2 regions of the Cryobacterium sp. TMT2-14 genome follow, and region 1 is predicted to be linked to the other one. Evidence: predicted binding sites of a transcription regulator. Region 1 holds the regulator's gene; the other holds the start of a gene.
The links. Region 1 encodes LexA, which represses DNA repair genes until DNA is damaged. Its sites were predicted from a motif close to TCGAACANNTGTTCGA; they were not measured.
Positions count from the first base shown of each region.

Region 1 (9,160 bases):
CTGCAGCCCGCTGGCCACGGACGGCGGCGACTCCACCTGCACGACCAGGTCGACGGCGCCCATGTCGATGCCGAGTTCGAGGCTGGACGTCGCCACCACGCAGCGCAGCCGCCCGGCTTTCAGGTCGTCTTCGATCAGTGCGCGCTGCTCCTTGCTGACGGACCCGTGGTGGGCGCGGGCAAGCAGCGGCTCGGCCCCGGCGCTCTGGCCGCTGGCGCCCATGAGCGCGGCCGGCGGGCCGGGTGCCGCAGTGCCGACGGGCGCGAGGGCAGGCATCCGCTCGGTCATCACGGCCGGCATCGCGGCGGGCACGAGCTCGTCCTCGAGGCGTTGGGCATAGATCTCGTTGAAGCGCGCGGTCAGCCGTTCGGCCAGACGGCGGGAGTTGGCGAACACGATCGAGGAGGTGTGCGCCAGCACCTCGTCGACGATTGCCTCTTCCACATGCGGCCAGATGGACCCGGTCTGTGGGGCGGCGGCGGCCGTCGAACCCTCCCGCACCGGTGCCGGGCCGACCTGGCTCATGTCGTCGACGGGAACGACCACGCTGAGGTCGAATCGTTTGGTCGACACCGGTGCGACGATCTCCACCGGTGCGGACCCTCCGAGGAACCGGGCGACCTCGGCGGCCGGTCGCACGGTAGCCGACAGTCCGATGCGCTGGGCCGGGCGGGTGAGCAGGTCGTCGAGCCGTTCCAGTGAGACGGCCAGGTGCGCGCCGCGCTTGCTCGCCGCGACCGCGTGCACCTCGTCGATGATGACCGTGTCCACGGCGCGCAACGATTCCCGCGCCGCCGAGGTGAGCATGAGGAACAGCGATTCTGGCGTGGTGATCAGGATGTCCGGCGGCGTTTTGACCAAGCTTCGGCGTTCCGTGGCCGGGGTATCCCCCGACCGCACGCCGACGGTCACCCGGGGCGGGGCGAACCCGAGACGCTCGGCAGCCTGGACGATGCCCACCAGCGGGGCCCGCAGATTGCGTTCCACGTCGACGCCGAGCGCCTTGAGCGGCGAGATGTAGAGCACGCGGGTTCCCGGCGCGGTGACCCGGTCAGGACGCGCCGAGGCTTCCGAGACATCTGCGGCCTCTGCAGTATCCGCGGCCAGGCGGTCGATGGCCCAGAGGAACGCGGCGAGGGTCTTACCTGACCCGGTGGGGGCCACCACCAGCGCGTGCGAGCCCCGGGAGATGGCGTCCCACGCCCCGAGCTGGGCCTCGGTGGGTGCGGCGAAGGCCTGCGCGAACCAGGCGCGGGTGGCCGGGGTGAATCGGTGCAGAACCTCGTTCATACGACTATCCTCGCCGATCCGCCTGAGCCGGGCCACTCGAACCAATTCGACGGAGATTCTGAGCTAAAACGGGTCTTCCCGGATATCCAGGACCGATTTTGCCACAATCTCCGTCGAATTCGTTCGTGGCGTGGGCGGGGGCGCGGGCGGAACGCGGAGCGCGGGGCCCGGAACCCGGAGCCCGGAACCGCCGACGATGGAAGAGGCCGCCTAGGCGGAGGGCAGCAGCTGCACGGTGAGGGAGTCCACCTGGGTGGCGATGACGTCGCTCGATGACCAGCGAGCCGCGAGCCGGGCGAGGGTCGCGTCGAGCTCGATGCGGGTCAGACCGTCCACGAGCTCGAGACGCACAATTAGTTCCGGTCCGGCGAGGCGGGCGGCCGGGTCGCCGGGGGCCAGCTCAACCCCGAGCACACTCAGTTCGGTGGACACGGAGTCGGCAAAGGCATCCGCGACGTCGCGACTGGCATAGCTGGGGGTCCAGGGCAGGGACTGGGCGATGGCCCACAGGGCCGGGCGCCGCACCACGAACTCGGTGGGCGCGGTCGGATCGAGCACGACCAGATCGGTGTTCTCCTGAGCCGCGGCCAGCGCGACGCGCACGCCGTCGGCCGGGACCGGCCGGGCCTGCGTGTTCCACGCCGTCATCGCCGCGACCGAGGAGAACACGGGAAGCACCGTGCGGCCGTCGGGCCCGGCCACGGTGATGATCGACAGTTCCTGGGTCTTGTCGACGCGGAGGCCGGCCTCGGTGGTGCCCGATTGGCCGAGTTCGGTCACCAGGGGAACGAGCAGCCGTGAGCCACGGATGGCGTCGACCACCGTCTCTTCGCCGGCCTCCCGAGCCTGGAAGCGGCGCACGGCCGCCAGCAGCGGCTCGGGCGCGAGCCCGTCGTCGTCGCTGTGCATGTTGGGCTCAAACTGTCGTCCCTCCCACGGTTGCCCGGCGGAGTCGCCCCCTCCGGGTCCGCCGGGAAGGCCGGTGGAGCCGAGGTTACGCGCCCGCGACATCCAGCGCCTCGCTCAGGGTGAACGCCCCCGCGTAGAGGGCTTTTCCGACGATCGCGCCTTCGAGTCCGAGCGGTACAAGTTCGCGCAATGCGCGGAGGTCGTCGAGGCTGGAGATGCCGCCGGAGGCGACGACCGGTCGGTCAGTGCGCTCCATCATCTGGCGGAGCAGGTCGATGTTGGGGCCTTGCAGCGTGCCGTCCTTGGTCACATCGGTGACGACGTAGCGCGAGCAGCCAGCCTCCTCGAGACGGGCGAGCACCTCCCAGAGGTCCCCTCCCTCCCTGGTCCAGCCGCGGGCGGCGAGGGTGGTTCCGCGCACGTCGAGCCCGACGGCGACGGCGTCCCCGTGCCGGGCGATGACCTGCGCCGCCCACTCCGGGTTCTCCAGTGCCGCGGTGCCCAGGTTGATCCGGCTGACGCCCGCGTTCAGGGCCGCGTCCAGCGACGCGTCGTCGCGGATCCCGCCGGAGAGCTCGATCTTCACGCCCGTGACCTCGCGGATCACAGTGCGGATGACATCCGTGTTGTTGCCGCGACCGAAGGCCGCGTCGAGGTCGACGAGGTGGATCCACTCGGCGCCCTGGCGGGCCCAGTCAAGTGCCGCGTCGACGGGGTCGCCGTAGTTGGTCTCGGTGCCGGCTTCGCCCTGGGTCAAGCGAACGGCCTTGCCGTCGGCCACATCCACGGCGGGCAGCAGAACGAGACGGAGGGAAGGGGTATGCACAGTCATGGGTGTCCTCGGTTGGGAATGGTCGCGGCGACCGGGTCAGTCAGGGAAAAGTCAAGGTCAGTTCTTGACTGTGCCGAGCCAGTTATGGAGCAGACGGATGCCTGCCTCACCGGATTTCTCCGGGTGGAACTGGGTGGCGGTAAGCGGTCCGTTCTCGATGGCGGCCAGGAAAGGTTGTCCGTGCTCGGACCAGGTGAGAATCGGTTTCGGGAACGGCGGCATGACGTCGAGGGACCATTCCTGGGCGGCGTAGGAGTGCACGAAGTAGAAGCGCTCCTGCTCGAGGCCATGGAACAGCGTCGAGCCCTCCCCCGGCGTGACCGTGTCCCAGCCCATGTGCGGCAGCACCGGCGCCGTCAGCTGCGTCACGGTGCCGGGCCATTCGCCCAGCCCCTCCGTGTCCACGCCGCGTTCGACGCCGTGCTCGAACATGATCTGCATGCCCACGCAGATGCCCAGCACCGGGCGTCCGCCCGCGATCCGGCGGTCGATGATCTCGTCGCCGTGCACCGCCTTCAGAGCCTGCATGACGGCGCTGAACGCGCCCACGCCGGGCACGACGAGCCCGTCGGCCTCAAGCGCCTGACGGCGGTCGCCGGTCAGCGTCACCTCGGCCCCGGCGAGTTCGAGTGCCTTGACGGCGGAGTGCACGTTTCCGGTGCCGTAGTCGAAGACAACGACGCTGGTCACAGCGCACCCTTGGTCGAGGGGACGCCGGACACCAGCGGGTCGAGCGCCTTCGCCTGGCGGAACGCGCGGGCGAACGCCTTGAATTCGGCTTCGGCGATGTGGTGCGGGTCGCGGCCGCCCTGCACGGTGACGTGCACCGTGAGGCCGCCGTTGAAGGCGATAGCCTCAAACACGTGGCGCACCATGGAGCCGGTGAAGTGGCCGCCGATCAGGTGGAACTCGAAACCGGCCGGCTCGCCCTGGTGCACGAGGTAGGGGCGCCCGGAAATGTCGACGACGGCCTGTACGAGGGCCTCGTCGAGCGGCACGACGGCGTCACCGTAGCGGGAGATGCCGGATTTGTCCCCGAGAGCCTGCTTGATCGCCTGGCCGAGCAAGATGCCGACGTCCTCGACCGTGTGGTGCACATCGATCTCGATATCGCCGCGGGCGCGCACGGTGAGGTCGGTCAACGAGTGTTTCGCGAAGGCCGTGAGCAGGTGATCGAAGAACGGGACCGACGTCTGGATGTCCGACTCACCGGTGCCGTCGAGATTGAGCGACAGGTCGATGCTCGACTCGCTGGTCTCGCGCTGCAGGTGGGCGAAACGGGGCGAGGTGGTCGCGAAAGAGAAGCTCATACGACTAGTTTATTGGCCCGCGCCGTTCACGGCCGCCCAAGCGCCTCGAGGGCGTCGAGGAACGCCGTGGTCTCGGCCTCGGTGCCGGCGCTGACCCGCAGGTGGCCCGGGATGCCGACGTCGCGCACAAGGATGCCTTCCGCCAGCAGCGCCTCGAAGGTGGCCCGAGGGTCCTCAACGCCGCCGAACAGCACGAAGTTGCTCGCACTGCGCAGCGGAGTGTAGCCAAGCCGGGCCAGTTCGCTCACGATGCGGTCCCGCTGCCCGCGGATGTCGTCGACCATGGCAAGCATCGCGGGCGTGTGGACGAGCGCGGCGACCGCGGCAGCCTGGGTGAGCGCGGACAGGTGGTAGGGCAGACGAACCAGGCGGAGGGCATCCGTCACGGCGGGATCGGCGGCCAGATAGCCGACGCGCACACCGGCGAAGGCGAACGCCTTGCTCATGGTGCGGGACACCAGCAGGCGCTCCCGGCCGGGAAGCAGGCTCAGGGCGGTTGGCGCGTCATCCGTCCCGAACTCGGCGTACGCCTCGTCGACGACAACGATGCCGTCGCTCGCATCGTAGACGGCCGCGATCGTTTCCAGGGACAGGGGCGTGCCGGTGGGGTTGTTCGGCGAGCAGAGGAAGACGAGGTCAGGGGCAACCCGGTCGACCCACTCGAGCGCCGTGGCCGGGGAGAGTTCGAACTTTGCGTCACGACCGCCCGCGATCCAGCGGGTGCCGGTGCCGGAGGCCAGCAGAGGGTACATGGAGTAGGTCGGCGCGAAGCCGAGCACGGACCGACCCGGGCCGCCGAAGGCCTGCAGCACCTGCTGAAGAACCTCGTTGGAACCGTTGGCGGCCCAGATGTTCTTTCGGGTGAGGCCGTGACCGAGATAACGGGCGAGGGAATCCCGCAGCTCGGTGAACTCCCGATCGGGGTATCGGTTCACGGTCGTGACCGCCACGGCCAACGCCGCCACGATGTCCTGCGCCACCTCAGCCGGGATGCCGTGGGTGTTCTCGTTCACGTTGAGAGCCACCGGCACGTGCAACTGCGGCGCCCCATAGGGAGTGAGTCCGCGCAGATTATCGCGAAGGGGCAGATCGTTGAGACTGGTCACTCCCCCAATATTACCGGGGTGAGACCGGCGGGGGCTCGCCGCGGGTAGTTCACAGGTCGTTCGGAAGCGCCAGCCGCTGACCGGGCTGCACGCTGTCGGACGGCAGCTGATTGAGGCTCACAATCTCGGCGATCACCTCGCGCGGATCGGACGTGGGCGCGATTGTCTCGGCAAGTTGCCAGAGCGACTGCCCCGACTTGATGGTGACGTAGTCGAAGGCCGAGGCCACGTGAGCGACGGTCGAGTTCTCGGCGGCGGCGATGCCTCCGTTGAGGGCGACGGCCAGGGCCACGGCCACGAGCGGAAAGGCAGCCAGGGACGTGAAAACGACGCGACCGCGCCGGGTGAGTCGGAGCCGGGTGCGTCCGGTCGCGATGGGGGCGCCTCGTTCAAGTGCAGTGCTCATGTGATACCTCCTGTGAGAAGACGCATCCGACTCTCGGCCGGGAGAGCCGGATGCGAACTTATGTTCCGAATGTATATTCGATTATTCGAACAATCAAGCTTTATTCGGTAGTTTCTGAAATATTTATTCCGACTCACTCGAATACATGTTTGTATAATGAGCTCAACGCGGATACAGTTTCGATTGTTGATTGACACTCAATCAGGCACCCCCGACATTCGCGTGAATCGGCGGCATTCGCTGCTTGCTGCCAGCGCATCAATCAAAACGAGGAGCGACGAACGTGGCACAGAACACCAGCGGTCCCCGCGACAAGGGCGGCACCAGACGGCGCAAGAGCCTCAGCGAGAAGCAGCTCGCCATCCTCGACGTCATCCAGCGCTCGGTCAGCCAACGCGGCTATCCGCCGAGCATGCGCGAGATCGGCGACGCCGTCGGCCTGTCGTCACTGTCGAGCGTCACCCACCAGCTCAACCAGCTGGAACTGAGCGGTTACCTCCGCCGAGACCCGAACCGTCCCCGAGCACTGGAGGTGCTCATCGAGATTCCGCAGTCGCCCGAAGACACGACGGCCGGAGCCTCGGAAAGTTTCCACACCGGAGTGCAGGTCGGCGACGCCGCCATGGTTCCGCTCGTCGGTCGCATCGCCGCCGGCATCCCGATCACCGCCGAACAGCAGATCGACGAGATTTTCCCGCTACCCCGCCAGCTGGTGGGCAAGGGCGATCTGTTCATGCTCAAGGTGTCGGGCGAATCGATGATCGACGCCGCCATAATGGACGGCGACTGGGTCGTCGTGCGGCAGCAGAAGACCGCCGAAAACGGTGAAATCGTTGCAGCCATGCTCGACAACGAGGCAACCGTCAAGGTCTTCCGCCAGCGCGACGGGCACACCTGGCTACTGCCCCGCAACACCAACTTCGAACCCATCGTCGGCGATCACGCCGAGATTCTGGGGAAGGTTGTGGCAGTGCTGCGGTCGGTTTAGGGCATCAGCAGTCAAGCACATCAGCATTTCAGGCGGACTCTTGGTCTCAACGGTTTCGACCAGCGTCGTGGAGACGCGCGAGTGTTGAGTCACCATGGTTATTTCGGTCGGGTCTTGTGAGCCGGGTCTTGTGGGCCGGGCACGAACACTGTTCTTGGTGTCGTGCCCGGCTTTTGTGTGGGTGGAGGCGGGGTCAGGCGGAGACGGAGGAGGTCAGGCGGGCGCGGAGGATGCGGGTGGCGGCGAGCATGTTGTGCAGGGACTGGACGGTTTCGGTGTAGCCGCGGGTTTTGAGGCCGCAGTCGGGGTTCACCCAGAGCCGGGTGGCCGGGATGGCCGCCGCGGCGCGCTCGAGCAGGTCGGTGAGTTCGGACACGCTCGGCACACGCGGCGAGTGGATGTCCCACACTCCCGGGCCGATACCGTGGTCGAAGCCCTGGGACCGGATATCGCCCACCACCTCCATGCGAGAGCGTGCCGCCTCGATGCTGGTCACATCGGCGTCCAGGTTGCGGATCGCGTCGATGACCACCCCGAACTCCGAGTAGCAGAGGTGGGTGTGGATCTGGGTGGCCGCGGCCGCACCGGCCGTCGCCAGGCGGAAGGACCCCACCGACCAGTCGAGGTATTCCGCCTGGTCCTTCTGCTTCAACGGCAGCAGCTCCCGCAGCGCGGGCTCGTCGACCTGGACGATCTGAATGCCGGCCGACTCCAGGTCGGCGATCTCGTCCCGGAGGGCCAGGGCCACCTGCCTGGCCGTCTCGCCCAGCGGCTGGTCGTCGCGCACGAACGACCACGCGAGGATCGTGACCGGACCGGTGAGCATCCCCTTGACGGGCTTGGGCGTCAGCCCCTGCGTGAACGCCGACCACTCGACCGTGATGGGCCGCGGCCGGGACACGTCACCCCAGAGGATCGACGGGCGCACGCACCGGCTGCCATAGGACTGCACCCAGCCGTTCTCGGTGACCGCGAAGCCGTCCAGGTTCTCGGCGAAGTACTGCACCATGTCGTTGCGTTCCGGCTCCCCGTGCACGATCACGTCGAGGCCGATGTCTTCCTGCAGCGAGACGACCCGACGGATTTCGGCGCGCATCAGGTCCCGGTAGTCCGCGGTGCTCAGCACCCCCCGTACCAGCTGCGCCCTGGCCCGACGGATGTCCCCGGTCTGCGGGAAGGATCCGATCGTGGTCGTCGGCAGGAACGGCAGCCCGAGGGCCATCTCCTGGGCTGCCACTCGGGCTGCGTAGGCGCCCCGGGTGAAGTCGCCCGGAGCGAGCGCGTCGGCGCGCACCCGAACGGCGCCATCGTGGACTCCGGGAGCCACCCCCCGCGCGTCGAGGGCCGCGGAGGCCGCAGAGAGGTCGATCTCGATGGCACGGCGGCCCAGACTGAGGCCGCGGGCGAGTGTGGCAACCTGCGCGACCTTCTGATCCGCAAAGGCCAGCCAGGTCTTCAGGTCGTCGTCCAGCGCCGATTCGTCGTCGACGTCGTGGGGAACGTGCAGCAGCGAGGTAGAGGTGGAAACCGAGATCCGCGGCGAGAGGCGGACCAGGCCGGCCGCCGTGTCGAAGGCGGCGGCCAGGTCGCCGCGCCAGATATTGTGGCCGTCAATGACGCCGGCCACGAGAGTGGTCGTGTTTAGTCCGGGGGTCTCCGCCGGCACGCTTCCCCGCACGAGGTCAAGCCCGATGGCTTCCACCGGGGTGATGGCAAGAACGGGTAGGGCGTCGTCGAGGCTGCCGTACGGCGCGGCGACAAACAGGGCGGGACGCTCGGCGAGGGCGCCGAGGGTGTTGTAGGCGAAGCGGAGGCCGGCGAGGGCATCCGTTCTCGGGATGTCGATGCTCTCGCTGACCAGGGCAGGCTCGTCGAGCTGCACCCATTCGGCTCCAGCGGCGCGCAGCCGCTGCAGGAGGGCGGCGTAGACCGGCACAAGGTCGTCGAGGCGGTCAAGCGGACTGAATCCGGCCGGGGCCTCGTCGCTGGGCTTGCTCAGCAGCAGGAAGGTGACCGGGCCGACGATGACGGGCCGGGTCAGGAATCCGGCCGCCTTCGCCTCCTCGAACTCGCGCACCAGGCGGGTGCCGGCGAGGGTGAACTCGGTCTCGGGGCCGATCTCCGGCACCAGGTAGTGGTAGTTGGTGTCGAACCATTTGGTCATCTCCAGCGGCGGATTCTCCCCTTCGCCGCGGGCGAGGGTGAAGTAGCCGGCCAGGTCGAGGTGGCCGTCCGCGCCCCGCAGATGCGCGAACCGGGCGGGGACGGCGCCCACCGTGCTCAGGGCATCCAACATCTGGTCGTAGTAGGAGAAGGATT
Region 1 is NZ_SOFV01000025.1:36,133-45,292, reverse strand. Features, by position in the region: gene E3O28_RS09915 (ATP-dependent helicase) at 1-1,290, opposite strand, end outside; gene E3O28_RS09910 (SseB family protein) at 1,501-2,301, opposite strand; gene priA (bifunctional 1-(5-phosphoribosyl)-5-((5-phosphoribosylamino)methylideneamino)imidazole-4-carboxamide isomerase/phosphoribosylanthranilate isomerase PriA) at 2,285-3,031, opposite strand; gene hisH (imidazole glycerol phosphate synthase subunit HisH) at 3,089-3,721, opposite strand; gene hisB (imidazoleglycerol-phosphate dehydratase HisB) at 3,718-4,341, opposite strand; gene E3O28_RS09890 (histidinol-phosphate transaminase) at 4,368-5,447, opposite strand; gene E3O28_RS09885 (LysM peptidoglycan-binding domain-containing protein) at 5,497-5,853, opposite strand; gene lexA (transcriptional repressor LexA) at 6,137-6,841, shown strand; gene metE (5-methyltetrahydropteroyltriglutamate--homocysteine S-methyltransferase) at 7,035-9,160, opposite strand, start outside.

Region 2 (8,387 bases), on a different contig from region 1:
GGTCAGGCCGAAGTTTTGAGTTTTGCAATCAACCCACAGCGAACACGATGGGTTGATTGCCGTCCACCCAGTGGGACAGAAAGGCCCCCGAGAGATTGGGGGCCTTTGTCGTTCCGGTAGTTTCAGCCCCGGTGGTCGAGCCCGTCGAGACCCGGCGACCCGTCCCGCCCTACAGGTTCGCCCGCTTGCTCGGCAGAGCGATCAGTGTCCGCTTCGGGTCAACCTCCACCGGTGGCCGCAACCAATGCTGAGTTCCGGTGCGGCTGATCGTCCAATGCTGGTTGTGCAGCAGCAGATGGTGGGGATGACAGAGGAGTACCCCGTCGGCGAGGTCGGTGTAGCCGTTGCCTTTCGACCACTCGTTGATGTGGTGGGCTTCGCTCCAGGCCGGTGATCTGTCGCAGTCGATCCAGAGGCATCCGCCGTCACGCACGGCCATCGCGGCGCGCTGTTTCTCGGTGAAGAGTCGTTCGTCGCGGCCGACGTTGATGATCTGGCCGTTGTCGTCGAATTTGATGCCGCGGGTGCCGGCGTCGCAGAGCAGCCGGTCGATGGTTTCCTGGGAGATGGGGAAAGGGTGGCCCTCGATCTGCCCGTGAGCGGCGGGTTCGGCCGGCCCGTGTTCGTTGACCTGCTCAGTCGAAGGTGGAGAGCACGAACTCGCCATCTTCGGGCGCGAACAGCCCGCTGAGTCGTACGTCGCCGTTGCCCAGCCGGTAGACCCGCATGTATCGGTCGTCGTAGGCCTGCTTCTCGCGGGCGGCGATGCCGGCCTCATCGAGCCGGTCGCGCATCCGTCTCGCCCGTTTGAAGACCTCGTCGGCATTCAGTGACGACGCCTCGGTGAGTAGCGCTTCGAGTGCCGCACCGAGCTTCTCGGCGGTGACCGCGGCGTCGATCTGGCCGAGCCCTGAGCGGATCGACTCGGCCGCGTCGACGGAGAGGGTTCCGGCGGTGACGGCCCGGGCGATCGGAGCCTGCCACGGCACCTTCGCCTCGAACTCGGCGACCTCGGCGGCATCCGCGTCGGGAGAGGAGAGCGCCGCCTCGACCTGCTTCTCGGCTGCTTCGGCATCAGCCATCATGGTGCTGACGGCGACCATTTTGTAGGCGTCGCCCTTCGAGGAGCCGGTCCACTTCTGGATGAGGGCCTCCGGCGAGAGAAACCCCTGCTGCGCCGCCAACCCGGAGTGGCCCAACTCCGGCCGGGACCGCCGGGCGATGGTGCCGGCCATCCACGCGGCGCGGGTGTCGAGCAGGCGGCGAGCCGCCGCGATCTGCTTCTGACCGGACAATACTGCGGCATCAGCCAGCGCCTCATAATCGGCACTCGAGGAACCCAGCAGGGCGACGGCCTCGGCCGCTTGCCTGAGGTCATCCGCGAGATTGATCGTGATACGATGATACCTCAAAGCGAACACAGAGTTGATAGTCTGTCAGTATTTAGAGACTCGATTCAGAGTTTATCTCGAAGGTTTGTTCACAAGTTCAGAGAGCGGCTCACCGGGTCTCGACCAGCCCGACCACCGTGGATTCGACTGACGGGTTGGGGTGGGCGATCCGAGGGGGACATCCGTCGTCTACGCTCGGGCTATGTCCAGACCGGCGCGACCTGCTCCCCGTGACCTCGTGGTGGGGTGGCCCGACGTGCCGTCGGCGGGCGCCGTCGGCGAGGTGGCCCGTCAGTTCGCGGTGAACGTGCAGGCCGCAATCGGCGAGCGGAGCGTGCGCGCCGTGGCGCGCGATGCCGGGCTCGACCACACGACACTGCTCTCGGTGCTGCACGGACGGTCCTGGCCGGACCTGGCGACCGTGGCCCGTCTGGAGAACGGTTTGGGTGTCGACCTGTGGCCGGGGCGCGTGGGCCCGCCGTAGGGCCGCCGATTGAGACCTGCGCCGCGAGGCGGGCAGGCCGGCCTGGCAGACGTCGAAGATACGTCTATCCACAGCCTTGTGGATAACCCTGTGGACAGCAGAGTGAAATGTGGCTTTTGCCCGCATAATTACTGGAACGCCCGGTGTGGATAACTACGTGTGAAACCTGTGGACGACTGCCATAATCGCCTTTTATCGCTGTCGGGAATGGCAAGATGCCCAGCTCCGAATACCTCAAATACAGGTTCGAATTTCGGGTGCTCAGCGAATCTCGGTGAGGTAAGTCGTGTAGCCGGCGCTGCGCATCGCGGTGATGATCGGTTCGGTGCCGCCGGGTTCGGCGATAGCGATCATGGCGCCGCCGCCCCCGCCACCGGTCAGCTTCGCTCCGAGGGCGCCGGCGCGGCGGGCGATTGCCACGAGTGACTCGATCTCCGGGCTCGACACCTGTAGCGCGTTGAGCAGTCCCTGATTGATGTTCATCAGTTCGCCGAGCTCGGCGATGTCGCCACGGCGGAGCGCGTCTACCCCGGCCAACACCAGCCCGTCGATCTGGCTGAAGATCGCGTCGTAGCGCGCGGGGTTGCGCTGCCAGGCGCTGCGCACGAGGCCCACGGTCTGCTTCGTGAGCGACTCCACCCCGGACAGCCCGATGACGATGGGGATCGGGTGGGGAGTGAAGATGTCGCGGATCGTGTGGCCGCCCGGGGCATCCGATCTCTGGAAAAGAACCGACCGGCCGAAGGTGGCGACGGTGTTGTCGATGCCCGACGGGGTGCCATGCACGATCTGTTCGCACTCGAAGGCGAGGCTCGAGACCTCGGCGTCGCTGATCGTGAGCTGGAAGCTGTCGGCGACGGCGCGGATCAATGCCACCGCGAACGCGGCGGAGGCACCCAGGCCGCTGGCGCGCGGCAGGTGAGAGAACACGTCGACCCGAAGGCCGGCGTCGGACACGCCGAGCCGGGTGACGATCAGCGCCGCCACCCGGTGCGAGAGGTCTGCTCGGATCGGTTCGCGCACCGAGCCGTCGACGTCCCGGTCGGCGATGACCGGTTCGCGGAGCGACGCCTGGCGGGTGACCTGCGCGCGCACCGACAGACCGATCGGCGCGGCGATCGCGTGGTAGCCGTAGACGACGGAATGCTCGCCCATCAGGATGATTTTACCGTAGCCGAGGTGGGCATCCGGGCCGGGGGCGCCGGGGGTGAGGGCAGCAGCGCACGTGGCGGAAGCGCTGGGCGTAAGGGTGGCCGTGGGTGCGGGGTGAGCCGCGGGCAAGGCGACGGCGGCGGCGGTGCCGTACCCGGCATCCGGCGCGGCCGGCTCAATGGCCCGGTCGCCGTCGCTGCTCTCTTCGAGGGCCTGCATGATCTGGCGCGCCTTCCACACCTTGATCTCGCCGTCGGCAATGAGCCTCTCGACGACCTCCTCGAACCGGGCTCCACTGGCGCCGGCGGCAGCCGCTACGGCCCGCGCGTGCAGGCGCATGTGGCCGTGCTGGATGCCGTTGGTCGACAGGGCCTTGAGGGCGGCCAGATTTTGGGCCAGCCCCACGGCGGCCATCACCTCGGCCAGCTCGGGCGCTGAAGACACCCCGAGGATCGTGTGGGCGAGCCGTACGGCCGGGTTCGACTCCACCTGGCCGCCGACCGTGCCGACCTTCAACGGGATGGTCAGTTCGCCGACGAGATCGCCGGCGTCGTTCACGCTCCAGGTGGTGAGCGGGCCGTAGCCGTCGCCGCGGCCGGCGTAGGCGTGGGCCGCCGCCTCGATCGCCCGCCAGTCGTTGCCGGTGGCGAGGGCGACGGCGTCGATGCCGTTCATGATGCCCTTGTTGTGCGTGGTGGCCCGGTAGGGATCCATGGCCGCGAACTCGTTTGCGAGCACGATACCGTCGCGCACGCGTTCGCCGGGGAAGTCGGCGGTCTCGAGCAGCGCGTGCGGGATCACGGCACGGGCGCGCACCAGGGCCCGGTCGGTGAGGTTGGAGAGGATGCGCAGGAACACGCGGCCGCCGCTGATCTCCTCGACCAGTGGGGCGAGCCGTTCGCACATCGAGTTGACGAGATTGGCGCCCATCGCATCGCGGGTGTCGACCAGCAGGTGCACTACGAGCAGTTCGCCGTTCTGCGCCGTCGCACCGCGCAAAAAGACCTCGATGCCGCGGGCGCCGCCGCCGCGCGCCACCATTTTCGGATGCCCGCTGTCGGCCAACGCCACGAGCTCGTCGCCGCGCGCGAGCAGGTCAGCCTGGGCGCGCTCGGGGTCGATAAGGTCGACGACCTGGATCTGGCCGATCAGCAGCGGCTCGTCGGCGACGCTCGTGAACCCGCCGGCCTGGCGCACCAGCCGGGCCGCGGAGCTGACCGCGGCGACGATCGAGGGCTCTTCGACCACCATCGGCACCAGGTGGTCCCGGCCGTTGATCCGAAAGTTCAGGCCGAGTCCCATCGGCATTGAGAAGACGCCGATCACGTTCTCGATCAACCGGTCGGCGGCCTCCACGTCGAGGGCGGACGTTCCGTCTGCGAGGTGCGCGGCGGCATCCGTCGACAGGACACCACGTTGCCGGAGGAGCGCGATGCGTTCACTGACCGACAACTGGTAGAAGCGGGGGATGCGGGACCGGCTCATGACGCGGTGCCTCCCTGTAGGCCGGCGGCGAAGAAGCCGAGCGGGACGATGGCGGCCCCGGCCCGGGCGAGTGCCCTGGCGAGTCGCTCGGTGGGTTCTCCAGCGTAGCTAAAGGCCAGACCGACGTCTCCGCCGCCGGCCCCGCTGGTCTTGAAGATGCCGCCCTTGCGCCGGGCGAGGGCGTGTAGTTCACGGTGTCGCTCGCTCACGATGCCGGCCTGGGCATGCGCGTCGAGTTGGGTGAGCGCCGCGAAGTAGTCGGAGGCGAGGCTCAGAAAATCGGCCGGGCTGGCCAGCGCCGCCTCGGCCTGTTCGGCGAGGTGTTTCAGCCGGTCGAGGTCGGCCCGGTGCCGGGCGGGGTTCTCGGCGGCGTAGTCGGCCACGCGGCCCACCAGACGGGTGGTCAGCGCACCTTCGCCGGTGACGACGGCCGAAATGCAGAGCTCCTCCGGCCAGCGCAGAGGCACCACTGCGGCACCCGGGGCATAGCGGATCAACCCGCCGTGCACGCTCGCGGCCACGTCTCCGCCGCTGCCGGCGCCGTTCTGCGCGCTGCGGTGGGCGGCGTGGGCCAGGCGGAACAGCTCGTCCCGGTCGAGCGTCAGGCCCAGGGCGCGGGCCAGGGCGTCGGTCAGGCCGGCGGCGGTGGCGGCGCTGGAACCGAGGCCGAGCTTGTGGCCGCCCCGGGACAGCGCGCTGCTGTCAATGGTGATGGCGAGCGGGGTCTGACTCTGCGGCAGCACCCGCGCCTGCAGCGCAGCGGCCTGCACGGCGACGCGCACCTGGTCGAAGACGCGGAGGTGGTCGCGCTGCTGGTCGGTGAGCCCGGCCGGGAGGGCGCCATCCGTGCCCAACACCAGGTTCCGGATGCCCAAATTGGACGCGCTGACCTGCCAGGAGCCCGTGGTTGACTCGTCGACCGTCACCTCTACGCGTCGGTCGACGGAGGTGAGCAGGGCCGGCGCGCCCTCGAGCACGGCGTACTCGCCCAGCAGGAAGAGCTTGCCGGGCGCGGACGCCCGGATCGTCGGCTTCGGCGGAGGCGTCGGCAGAGTCGTCGCCATGGTCATTCCAGCCGGCAGGCGGCAGGGCCGAGCGCGCTGATGCGCGCCTCGAGCACCCCGGGCACGAGCACCATCGCCCGCTGAACCGCGGCGGCGTCGCCGGGCAGGCAGAGCACCTTGACTTGCGGCCCGGCGTCGATGGTGAAATAGGCCGGCACGCCCTGGGCGCGAAGACCCGCCACGGCGTGCATCGCGGCGACGGTCGCGGCGTTCCAATAGATCAGTGCGGGTCGGGTCGTGAGCATCAGGGCGTGCAGTTTGAGGCAGTTGTACTCGGAGAGCTGCCCGAGCCGGGCGAAATCGCGGTCACGGATGGCGGAGCGCATCTCGTTGAGGTCGTCGTCGGCCGAGTCAAGCCAGGCCTGGTAGAACGGCGAGGAGGCCTTGCTCTCGTTCATGCCGATAGTGGAATTTATCGATTTCTCGCCGTGCTCGGTGATCGCCACGACGACCGCCAGCGGCCAGTCCGCCCGGTCGAGCAGCTCTTCCGCGTAGGCGTCCGATCCGTCGGCGGCGGTGCCGGCGTGCATCTCGGCGAAGCCGCCGAAGATCGAGCGGGCGGCCGAGCCCGAGCCGTGCCGGGCCAGGATCGACAGTTCCCGGTCGGCCAGGGTGAGGCCGGCGGCGCCGGACGCGGCAACCGCGAGGGCGGCGAAGCCGGACGCCGACGAGGCGAGGCCGGCCCCGGTCGGAAAGTTGTTCGTCGACGTCACGATGGCGTTCAGTCGGGCGGCGGACAGGCCCATGCTGGCGGCATGCCCACGCACCAGGTCGAGAACGTGACTGATGCGCGTGGCCTGGATGCGGCATCCGGCCAGCCACAGTTCATCGGCGACCAGACCGGGCGTGAAGGTGACGCGGGTGTCGGTGTAGAGCGCGTCGAGCGTGACCGAGATGGAGCCGACCGCGGGCGTGTTCAGGGCGGCGTCGCGCTTGCCCCAGTATTTGACGAGGGCGATGTTGCTGTGCGCGCGGGCCACGGCGGTGGCGCCACCATCGATGGGTTGGTCCACAGTGGTGCTCCGATCGGGTTCACTCGATTTTAGTCGCTTCCCGGGGGGCCGCACCGCCGTGATCGGGTCGGTTCCGCCTGACGATCTGATCCTGGTCACCACTTTCACCAACCGATCCGTTGATAATGGAGTGGTGCGTTTGAGACCCGGTGTGGGTGAACAACCACGCCAAACCTGAAGAGGGAACTGTTGACGCCTGGAATTAGTGGATTCTCCCTGTTCGTGCCGCCCTACCGGGTGCAGCTCGAAGCCTGGTGCGACTGGAACGACCAGCCGTGGGGGAAGGTCCGGAACGTCGTTGGACGCAGCTTCCGCATGCGCGGCCCAGGCCAAAGTGTCTACACGCTCGCGGCGAACGCGGTGTGGCGTTTGATCCGCGACTACGACATCGACCCCGGTCAGGTCGGCCTCCTGGCCCTCGGCACCGAATCCAGCAGCGACAACTCGGCCGGTGCGGTCATCGTCAAGGGCATGGTCAACGATGCCCTCACCGCCCATGGCATGCCGCTGCTCGCGCGCGACTGCGAGGTGCCCGAGTTCAAGCAGGCCTGCCTCGCCGGCGTCTACGGCATCAAGGCCGCCCTGCGCTACCTGGCGACGGATGGCGTGGGCCGCCAGGCCATCGTCGTCTCCGCCGACATCGCCGAATACGCTCGCGGCGGCAGCGGCGAGCCCACCCAAGGTGCAGGCGCCGTCGCTGTGCTCCTGGAAAGCGAGGCCCGACTGCTGGAAGTAAATCTGGCCGGGTCCGGCAGCGACTCCGACTACCGGGTGGCCGACTTCCGCAAGCCGTTCGCGCGCTTCCGCGGGCAGCCGCCCCGCGACGACGGGCAGATGCAGGACCTGCCCGTGTTCAACGGCCGGTACTCGACCAGCTGCTACATCGACGCGACCCACCACGCGATGACGGCCATGCTGGGAAAGCGCCCCGGCAATTCTCTCGATTACTTCAACGAGGTCGACCGGGTGTTCATGCACCGCCCGTACCACCAGATGCCGGCGACCGGCTGGGTGATGGCCTACCTGTTCACGCTCGCGGCCGACGAGGAATCGGGCCGCGACCAGCTGCGCGCGCACTGCGCGGATGCCGGGATCGACGCCGACCTCCTGCTCGCCGAGATGTGCGCACCCTCGCCGTTCCACGGAAACGGGGCCGACATCGGCGAGATCATCGGTGACGTCTTCCCGCTGTCCCGCCGCCTGCGCCAGCACCTGCGCAGCACCGAAGTCTGGAACACCCTGGTCAGCGAGAAGCTCGGCCTCGGCTCGGACGCCATGCGCGACCTGGGCAACCTCTACACGGCCGCCCTGCCGGCGTGGCTCGCATCCGGTCTGCAGCACGCACTGACGGAGGGCCTCGAGCTCGCCGGCCAGGAGTGGCTGGCGCTCGGCTACGGCAGCGGCGACGCCGCCGAGGCTCTCCCGATGCGGGTCGCCGAGGGTTGGCAGGCCGCCGCCGCACGCATCAACTTCGAGACCGCCCTGCACGGCCCGGTCGACCTGACCGAGGCGCAGTACATCGCGCTGCACGAGGGGCGCCCCGGTGACCTCGTGCCGGCCCCGGCCGAGGACCAGTTCGTCGTCGACCACCTCGGCACCGCGAACGGCCCCGACTTCTACGACCAGGGCATCGAGTATTACCGCTACGTGCCCCTTACCGCCTGACGTTCTTGCCGCCTGACGCGCGATTCAATCCCCTGAGCGCGCGAACCAATTCGACGGAGATTTTGCTCCGGGACCCGGTTTTTCGCACCGATCGGGGTGATCCCGGCAAAATCTCCGTCGAATTGGTGAGGTC
Region 2 is NZ_SOFV01000027.1:1,079-9,465, reverse strand. Features, by position in the region: gene E3O28_RS17330 (recombinase family protein) at 1-56, shown strand, start outside; gene E3O28_RS10080 (hypothetical protein) at 170-667, opposite strand; gene E3O28_RS10075 (DUF222 domain-containing protein) at 636-1,412, opposite strand; gene E3O28_RS10070 (helix-turn-helix transcriptional regulator) at 1,594-1,875, shown strand; gene E3O28_RS17245 (hydroxymethylglutaryl-CoA reductase, degradative) at 2,137-4,512, opposite strand; gene E3O28_RS10060 (hypothetical protein) at 4,509-5,576, opposite strand; gene mvaD (diphosphomevalonate decarboxylase) at 5,579-6,589, opposite strand; gene E3O28_RS10050 (hydroxymethylglutaryl-CoA synthase family protein) at 6,779-8,254, shown strand.
Region 2: a site for LexA is predicted at 1,469-1,484, ahead of E3O28_RS10075 (DUF222 domain-containing protein). Genes of this name have one in related genera too.